DNA from 3 places in the Ruminococcus sp. AF17-22AC genome. Region 1 is predicted to be linked to each of the others. Evidence: predicted binding sites of a transcription regulator. Region 1 holds the regulator's gene; each other region holds the start of a gene.
The links. The regulator Rex, encoded in region 1, represses fermentation and respiration genes when NADH is low (regulators of the CRP and FNR family bind a similar motif). The targets are predictions, from matches to a motif close to ATTGTTAANNNNTTAACAAT.
Positions count from the first base shown of each region.

Region 2: a site for Rex is predicted at 1,380-1,399, ahead of adhE (bifunctional acetaldehyde-CoA/alcohol dehydrogenase). Genes of this name have one in related genera too.
Region 3: a site for Rex is predicted at 1,929-1,948, ahead of fucO (lactaldehyde reductase). Genes of this name have one in related genera too.

Region 1 is NZ_QRXT01000001.1:498,850-502,139, forward strand. It holds gene DWW86_RS02590 (NAD(P)H-hydrate dehydratase) at 1-1,427, opposite strand, end outside; gene DWW86_RS02595 (redox-sensing transcriptional repressor Rex) at 1,510-2,163, opposite strand; gene DWW86_RS02600 (ABC-F family ATP-binding cassette domain-containing protein) at 2,320-3,290, shown strand, end outside.
Region 2 is NZ_QRXT01000011.1:92,706-95,995, reverse strand. It holds gene DWW86_RS13970 (pyridoxal phosphate-dependent aminotransferase) at 1-11, shown strand, start outside; partial or broken gene DWW86_RS13965 (GH36 C-terminal domain-containing protein) at 49-273, shown strand; gene DWW86_RS13960 (GTP pyrophosphokinase) at 397-1,107, opposite strand; gene adhE (bifunctional acetaldehyde-CoA/alcohol dehydrogenase) at 1,521-3,290, shown strand, end outside.
Region 3 is NZ_QRXT01000008.1:35,065-38,354, reverse strand. It holds gene DWW86_RS11825 (aminopeptidase P family protein) at 1-1,203, shown strand, start outside; gene DWW86_RS11820 (TetR/AcrR family transcriptional regulator C-terminal domain-containing protein) at 1,173-1,760, shown strand; gene fucO (lactaldehyde reductase) at 2,018-3,163, shown strand.

The DNA.
Region 1 (3,290 bases):
GCAGCCTGATCACCACCTGCGCCATGAAGCAGGACGCCAAGCGCCGCATAAAATCCGGCATCTTTCTCCTCAATTGGTGTTTCCAGATACATTGCCTGCATACCGGCAAGCACCCCGGACAAAACATCTCCACTTCCTGCGGTTGCCATACCCGCATTTCCCAAAAGATTGATCCATGCACGTCCATCCGACGCCGCTGTCACTGTACACGCATCTTTCAGTACGCATACCGCCCCGGTCTCCGCCACAAGTGCACGTGCCGCACCTGCCCGGTCACTCTTTAATTCTCTGATTGATTTACCGGTCAGACGGCTCATCTCACCCATATGCGGTGTCAGAATCACATGACTGCCCAGATATTTTTTCCATTCCGGATTCTCTGCCAGAAGATTCAATCCATCCGCATCCAGCACAACCGGCTTTCCCTCCTGCTTTGCTTTTTTAAGGAAAAAATGCACTTTATCGGCCGCCCTCACCGACATTCCGATTCCCGGCCCGATCACCAGCACATCACTCCAGTTAAAATCATTTTCCCAGTCTCCGGTGCATGAAATCATCGCCTCCGGAAGCATGGTCTGAAGCGGAATCCGGTTTTCCTCAGGTGTTATAATTTTTACCATTCCGGCTCCTGTTGCAAAGGCTCCCGAAGCACTTAAGAATGCTGCGCCACACATTCCCGGGCTCCCGGCAACCACAAGTACTTTTCCAAAAGTACCTTTGTTTCCCTCTGCCTCTTTCTCCGGCAATTCACGCAGATCCGATTTTTCCATCGAAAACAGCTTCGGTTCTGCCCCGTCTTCTCTGTAGATGCCAACATCCGCGACTACAATCTGACCGGCAAGCTTTCTTCCCGGATACAGGCAAAGCCCTGCCTTACGAAAAGCAAACGTCACCGTAAGGTCTGCGCAAAATGCAATTCCAAGCTCAATACCGGTATCGCCATCCACTCCCGAAGGCAGATCAACAGATACTTTCCATCCGGACATCTCATTCAGTTCAGCGATCAGTTCACGATATTCGCCCTTTACCTCTCTGGTCAGTCCAACGCCGAAAATGGCATCTACTATAGTAGTATATTCCTCATTATGCAGGTTATTCACAACAGGTACCTGATAATTTACGGCAATCTGGCACTGCCGCTGCATTTCTTCCGTCCTGTGATCCGGATTTCCTGCCAGATAAATTGCGCTCTGATAGCCGTGCTGATGCAGGATTCTCGCAATAGCCACACCATCTCCGCCATTATTTCCACTTCCACAGACGCACAGGATCTTTTGCTTTATATTCTCTGTTGTAAATCTTTTTTCCAGTTCTTCTACAACTTTCAGAGCCGCCCGCTCCATAAGCACACAGGACGGTACTCCCATCTTCTCAATCGTGTAACTGTCACAGGATTTCATTTCCTGGCAGGTCACTACCTGTTTCATCCGGTCACCTCCTGCTTATAACAACAGACAGGCTATTACACAGCATCTCCTGAAAAGGAGCCATGCAACAGCCTGTCCTGAATTATTTCTCATCATCCACATGTTGCTGCCGATACTGGCTGAGATTATATGACAATGTCATCAGACTTTCAGAAAGATGAACGTTCTCTACAATTACACCGTCCGGTGTATCCAGATCCACATGTGCAAAATTCCAGATTGCCTTGATTCCATTTTCGATAAGGATATCCGCCATATCTATCGCTTTGTTTTTCGGCAACGTCAAAATCGCGATCTCCACATTATTTTCCTTAAGGAAGAATGGCAGATCACTGATCATCTGAATTTCAATTCCCCGTACCGCGATGCCCTCGAGCACCGGGTTTACATCAAAAATACCAACAAGTTTGAATCCACGTTTCTCGAATTCTACGTAATTGGCAAGCGCCTGACCGAGATTACCGGCACCGACAATAATCATCGGATGTACCGTATCCAGACCAAGGATCTTACCAATCTCTGTATATAAATATTTTACGTTATATCCGTAACCCTGCTGTCCAAATCCCCCAAAGTTATTTAAGTCCTGTCTGATCTGTGATGCCGTTACACGCATTTTCTTACTAAGGTCATTTGAAGAAATACGCTCTACATTATCCTCCAGAAGTTCACCCAGGTATCTATAGTAACGCGGCAGTCTTTTGATCACAGCTTTTGAAATCTGTTTTGCTTCCACCGTTGTCCCTCCTTACACTTTCCCGTTAATTATAACGAAATGACATTTTATTGTCAATCTTTGTTGTGAAATACGTACAATTTTTGCGGTTTTTCTTTACAAAAAAAGTTTTTACTTTTATAATCATTACGGTATATTTACAATGGAGGAAAGATTATGATTTTATCATGTCAGGGCATCTCGAAATCCTTTGGTGAAAAAGTGATTCTGGAAGATGCCTCATTTCATATAGAAGAACGGGAAAAAGCCGCTCTGATCGGCAATAACGGCGCAGGCAAAACGACTCTTCTCCGCATCATCATGAACGAGCTGCATGCTGATTCCGGTCAGGTCGTCCTCATGAAGGACAAGCAGATCGGTTATCTCGCACAGTATCAGGATGTACAAGGACATCGTACCGTCTACGAAGAGCTGCTCAGCACCAAACAATACATCATCGACATGGAAGAACGCATGCGTTCCATGGAGCTTGAGATGAAACATGCTTCAGGCGAAGAGCTCGATCGGCTGATGAACAGTTACACCCGCCTGACCCACGAATTTGAACTTGAAAACGGCTACGCTTATAAGAGTGAGCTGATGGGTGTCCTGAATGGTCTTGGTTTCGCCGAAGAAGATTTCAACAAACAGGTGGCTACTCTTTCAGGTGGTCAGAAAACGCGTGTCGCACTCGGTAAACTGCTGATTTCCAAACCGGATATCCTGCTTCTCGATGAGCCGACCAACCACCTCGATATGGAAAGCATCGCCTGGCTGGAAACTTATCTTCTGAATTATCCGGGCGCTGTATTCATCGTTTCCCATGACCGTTATTTTCTCGATAAAGTTGTAACCAAGGTCGTTGAAATCGAAGCCGGTCACGTCCGCATGTACAGCGGAAACTATTCCGCCTACGCAGAAAAGAAGGCGCAGCTCCGTGATGCACAGTACAAAGCCTACCTGAACCAGCAGCGCGATATCAAGCATCAGGAAGCTGTCATTGTCAAATTGAAATCTTTCAACAGAGAAAAATCTATCAAGCGTGCCGAAAGCCGTGAAAAAATGCTGAACAAAATTCAGCGTATCGAAAAACCTCTCGAAGTTCAGAGCCAGATGCGTCTCTCTCTCGAACCACGTGTAGTCAGTGG
Region 2 (3,290 bases), on a different contig from region 1:
GCCTGAACTAAATTAAGGGAGGAAACTCATGGCGGATGGGCGTCGGCGGCAAAAGACCGTTCCGAGATACTGGTAACGTATGTACAGGCACTTGGACAGGCCAACGTACATAGCCGCAGAATTTACCTTGATGGATTTGATCCGGACAAAGCTTACCGTCTGGAAGGTACAGACGAAGTGTACAACGGTGAAATGTTGATGAAGATGGGATTTTTGATGAGAGATTTCAGAGGGGATTTCCAGAGCAGACTGTATCATTTCGTTGCAGAATAAAGCAAAAAAACTGTCATGCAGGCAGAAATAAAACAGACGCAGGAGCTGACGATGATGTCGATGCCCCTGCGTTTTCTGTATACCAAAGTATGCAAGAGAAGTTGCCGGTGGTGCGTCTGCTGATCAGATTCTATCGATTTTTTTGCGGATATCCAGCATTTTCTGGTCCAGTTCGGAGATTACAGAAGCACATCTCTGTAATTCCTCGTTGATGACAGCGGCCTGTTTCTGACCTCTTTTATAGCGAAGCTGATGATCGAGATTTGCCCAGTAATCCATGGCGGCTGTGCGAAGCTGCAGTTCGACTTTGATCCACTGGCTTTCATTCTGGAATGGCATAGCGACCTCAAGAATCAGATGCAGACTCTGATAGCCGGATTTCTTTGGCTCTTTGATATAGTCCTTTGTCTTGATGATACGGATATCCTGTTGTTTCTCGATCAGTTCCGCGACTTTATAAATATCATCTACATAAGAACAAACGGCACGCACGCCGATCAGGTCATTGATTTTTTCCAACGCCTGAGCGAAGTTCAGATCCAGTTCCTTTTTCTGCATTTTTTTGCAGACGCTGTCATAGCTTTTGAGCCTTCCCGTCGTCATCTGGATAAAGCTCCGGTTATATTTCATCAGTAAAAAAGTATTGATAATTTCCAGTTTGGTCATCATAAGGTTGATGGCACATTGTCCTTTGATGCTGAATTCCCCGTCAGTCAGCATGTTTTTTAAAAGTTCTTTTTTCTTCAATTTCTGTCTTTCTTCCTCTAACTGTATCAAAGTAAAATTTTCAGTCGTGTAAGTTTCAGTCGTTCGTAATGTATTGCAGGTTCCCATGAAAATACTCCTTCTGTAATAAATCTGTAAGTGTTTTGCGTTAAATCAACGTAAAATAAGAAAAGTGATGGAAAATCACAGATTCCTTATTTTCGTTTCCCATCAATTAATGTATGAAAGCAGATGGAAAAATATGACAAAAATGACTATGGGCATCGGATATAGACTCCGGCAGGATTGCAGAGATGCGCAGAAGAAGTCAATTTGTAGAATCTATAGAAAAACAGAGAAGATACATGAAAGAATTCGGTTAAAATTTTAACAAATTACAGATTGACAAATGATTAACAAATCCGTATAATAAGCACATATCAATCATTGATAAATAATTAACGTTAATCAATTAACAGAATTGTTTATCGGACTAAATTATAAGGATCATATCATAAGAGGAAAAACAGGAGGATTCAGAAATGGCAAAGAAAGAAACCCACATCCCGGCAATCATTGACACTCCGGAAGCACTGGAAGCAAAGATCGCTGCGATGAAAGAAGCACAGAAACTTTTCGCCACTTACACACAGGAGCAGGTAGACAAGATCTTCAAAGCTGCTGCAACTGCTGCTGACAAAGCGCGTATCCCGCTTGCAAAAGCAGCTGTAGAAGAAACAGGAATGGGTATTGTTGAAGATAAAGTCATCAAAAATCACTATGCATCTGAATACATCTACAATGCATACAAAAACACAAAGACCTGTGGTGTGATCGAAGAAGATCCGGTTTACGGAATCAAGAAAATTGCAGAACCGATCGGACTGATCGCAGCAGTTATCCCGACTACAAACCCGACTTCCACCGCAATCTTCAAAACTCTGATCGCGCTGAAGACAAGAAATGCAATCATCATCAGCCCACATCCGCGTGCAAAAGGAAGCACTATCGAAGCTGCCAAAGTTGTGCTTGAAGCAGCAGTGAAAGCAGGCGCACCGGAAGGCATCATCGGATGGATCGACGTACCGAGTCTGGAACTTACCAACATGGTAATGAAAGAAGCAGACATCATCCTTGCAACAGGCGGTCCTGGAATGGTTAAGGCAGCATATTCCTCCGGAAAACCGGCACTTGGTGTTGGAGCCGGAAACACACCGGTTATCATTGATGATACTGCCGATATCCGTCTTGCAGTAAACTCCATCATCCACTCCAAAACATTTGACAATGGTATGATCTGTGCATCCGAACAGTCTGTAACAGTTCTGGAAGGTGTATATAAAGCAGTAAAAGAAGAGTTCCAGTACAGAGGATGCTATTTCCTTAAGAAAGACGAAATCGAAAAAGTAAGAAAAACAATTCTGATCAACGGCGCACTGAATGCAAAGATCGTTGGACAGAAAGCAGCTACGATCGCTGAGATGGCAGGTATAAAAGTTCCTGCAGAAACCAAGATCCTGATCGGTGAAGTAGAATCTGTAGACATCAGTGAAGAATTTGCGCATGAGAAACTGTCTCCGGTACTTGCCATGTACAAAGCAAAAACATTTGATGAAGCAATTGCAAAAGCAGAACAGCTCGTAGCTGACGGCGGATACGGACATACATCTTCCCTTTACATCAATGTAAATGAGAAAGAAAAAATGGCAAAACATGCAGCAGCCATGAAGACCTGCCGTATCCTGATCAACACTCCTTCTTCTCAGGGTGGTATTGGAGACCTTTATAACTTCAAACTTGTTCCGTCCCTGACACTGGGCTGCGGTTCCTGGGGAGGAAACTCCGTATCCGAAAATGTTGGCGTAAAACACCTGATCAATATCAAAACTGTTGCTGAGAGGAGAGAGAACATGCTCTGGATGAGAACCCCGGAAAAAGTTTACTTCAAAAAAGGCTGCCTGCCGGTTGCTCTGGATGAGCTGAAAAACGTAATGGGCAAGAAACGCTGCTTCATCGTTACAGACTCCTTCCTTTACAAGAACGGTTATACAAAGAAAATAGAAGACAAACTTGATGAAATGGGCATCGTGCATACCTGCTTCTCTGATGTAGAACCGGATCCGTCTCTCGCTTCTGCAAGAGCCGGTGCTGCAGCAATGCGTGCATTCGAGCCGGACTGCATCATCGCTATGGGTGGTGGATCTGCAATGGATGCCGGTAAGATCATGTGGGTGCTTTATGAAAATCCGGATGCAGATTTTGATGATATGGCAATGGATTTCATGGATATCCGTAAGAGAATTTACACATTC
Region 3 (3,290 bases), on a different contig from region 1:
ATTGCGTGGCTTTTGAATATCCGAGGCAATGATATTCACTGTTGCCCGGTGGTGCTTTCTTATCTGATCATGACAGATACCGAGCTTCGGTTATATGCAAATGTCAGTGCCTTTGCGCAGAAAATCTGTGAGAATCTGGAAGCTGACGGAGTGAAAATTTATCCATATAATGAAGTCTATTCTTACGTGCAGGCGATACCGTCCGGCAGCAGAATCTTTCTCTCCAAATCCGGTGTCAACAGCCGTCTTGTGAGCAATATTCCGGCAGATGCGGTGATTTTGGATGAGGTAAATCTGACACTTCTTCCGAAAGCTGTCAAGAACTTTACAGAGATGGAAAATGAGAGACTCGCACACATCAAAGATGGTGTTGCGGTTACTAAATTCATTCACTGGCTGAAAACAAATGTGGAAAAAGAGACAATCACAGAATTGAGTGCGGCGGAAAAACTCTATCAATTCCGAAGCGAACAGGAGCATTTTCTCGGGGACAGTTTTGACCCGATTATTGCATATGGAACACACGCTGCTATTGTGCATTACAGTGCAACAAAGGAGACGGATATTCCGCTTGAGGCGAAAGGAATGGTACTTGCAGATACGGGCGGACATTATCTGGAAGGAACGACAGACATTACAAGAACGATAGTTCTTGGTCCGGTCAGCAATAAAGAAAAGAAATATTTTACCGCGGTTCTGCGTGGAAATCTGAATCTGGCAGCTGCGAAATTTAAGTATGGATGTACCGGATTAAATTTCGATTATCTTGCGCGTGGACCACTCTGGGAACTGGGAGAGGACTATAATCATGGCACCGGACATGGTGTTGGTTACCTTTTAAATGTACATGAAGGACCGAATGGTTTTCGCTGGAAAAATCTCCCGGATCATCCGGCACCGATACTGGAAGAAGGTATGCTTACTTCTGATGAACCGGGCTATTATCTGGAGGGAGAATTTGGAATCCGTCACGAGAATCTTGTACTCTGCCGGAAAGCAGAAAAGACTTCTTTCGGACAGTTTATGCGCTTCGAAACACTGACAATGGTACCGTTTGATCTGGATGGAATTGATCCGAAACAGATGTCTGACCATGAAAGAAAACTATTAAATGATTACCATCGCAAAGTGTATGAGACAATCACACCATACTTAAATGAGGATGAAAAAGAATGGCTGAAACAGGCAACCAGAGAGATCTGACCAAGGGAGAAAAAACAAAATATCGGCTTGCAAGAGCAATGAAAGAATGTATGAAATCCACTCCGGTAGAAAACATTACTGTAAAGCAGATTACGGAAGAATGTGGGCTTACCAGGCAGACTTTTTACAGAAATTTTCTGGATAAATATGATCTGATCAACTGGTATTTTGACAAGCTTTTGGCAAAATCTTTTGAGCATATGGGACAGGGAAAAACAGTTTACGATGCGCTTGTGAAGAAGTTTACTTATATTCAGGAAGAGCAGACATTTTTTGCTGCGGCATTTCGCTATGATGAACAGAACTCTCTCAGACAGCATGATTTTGAATTGATTCTAGAATTTTATGAAAATCTGATTTGTGAAAAAAGTGGCAAAAAAGCCGGAGAAAACATTCATTATCTTTTGGAAATGTACTGCCAAAGCTCGATCTATATGACGATCAGATGGGTGACAGGAGAGTTGACATGTACACCGGAGGAACTTGCTCAGACAGTGGTTGACGGTATGCCGGGAAAACTTGCAGAGGTTTTTGTGGATCTTGAAATTTTAAATTGACATTACAAAAATCCCGTAAATAAAGGGATTTTATTGAACAAACAGACGCTATATAGAAAATACACTGTCATTTTTACTGAACATGAATATATAAATTTGGAACAAATCACGAAAGTTACAGGAAACGTTACACTCAACGGATTTTGTAACTTTCTTTTTTATGGATGCATTGTTAATATAATGACAAAGTCCAAGCAAATAATGCTGTACAGATGCAAAAGACAATGTGCAGACAAGTAAGAAAGGAATGTTTAATCATGGCAAACAGAATCAATTTGAATGGAACTTCTTATCACGGAGCAGGCGCAATCGCTGAGATCGCAAACGAGGCAAAAGCACATGCATTTAAGAAAGCTTTTGTATGTTCCGACCCGGATCTGATTAAATTTAATGTTACAAGTAAGGTAACAGATGTCCTTGAAAAAGATGGCCTGGAATATGAAATTTACTCAGATATTAAGGCAAACCCGACAATCCAGAATATACAGAATGGTGTAGCTGCATTTAAGAAATCCGGTGCAGATTATATCGTTGCAATCGGTGGCGGATCTTCCATGGACACAGCAAAAGCAATCGGAATTATCATTGCGAATCCGGAATTTGAAGATGTAAGAAGTCTGGAAGGCACTGCACCGACAAAGAAACCTTGTGTACCGATCATTGCAGTTCCGACAACAGCAGGAACTGCTGCAGAAGTTACCATCAACTATGTTATCACTGATGTAGAAAGAAAACGTAAATTCGTATGTGTTGACCCACATGATATGCCGATCATCGCAGTAGTTGATCCGGAAATGATGTCTTCTATGCCTAAGGGTCTGACCGCTTCTACAGGTATGGATGCACTGACACATGCAATCGAAGGCTATACCACAAAAGCTGCATGGGAAATGACAGATATGTTCCATCTGAAAGCAATCGAACTGATTTCCAAATCTCTTCGCGGTGCAGTAGAAAACACAAAAGAAGGCCGTGAGGGAATGGCACTTGGACAGTATATTGCAGGTATGGGATTCTCAAATGTAGGCCTTGGAATCGCACATTCCATGGCACATACTCTGGGTGCTGTTTATGATACACCACATGGTGTTGCATGCGCAATGATGCTCCCGATCGTTATGGAATATAATCAGGAATGTACAGGTGAAAAGTACCGTGAAATCGCCCGTGCTATGGGTGTCAAAGATGTAGATTCCATGACACAGGAAGAGTACAGAAAAGCTGCAATCGATGCAGTCAGAAAGCTTTCTGTTGATGTAGGAATTCCGACAAAACTGGAAGCAATTAAAGAAGAAGATCTTCAGTTCCTTGCAGAATCTGCACACGCTGATGCATGCGCACCGGGCAACCCGAAAGATGCCAGTGTGGAAGATCTGAAAGATCTGTTCAGAAAGATTATGTGATTTAAAGAATCATATAAAACCGCAAAGGGACGTCGCCCGTCCCTCTGCACACCCTGGGCTGGGTGTGGATAAGAAATTTTGTTGTATGGGGAATCCTTTGAAAATATCTCCTGGTGTTTCAGGAGGG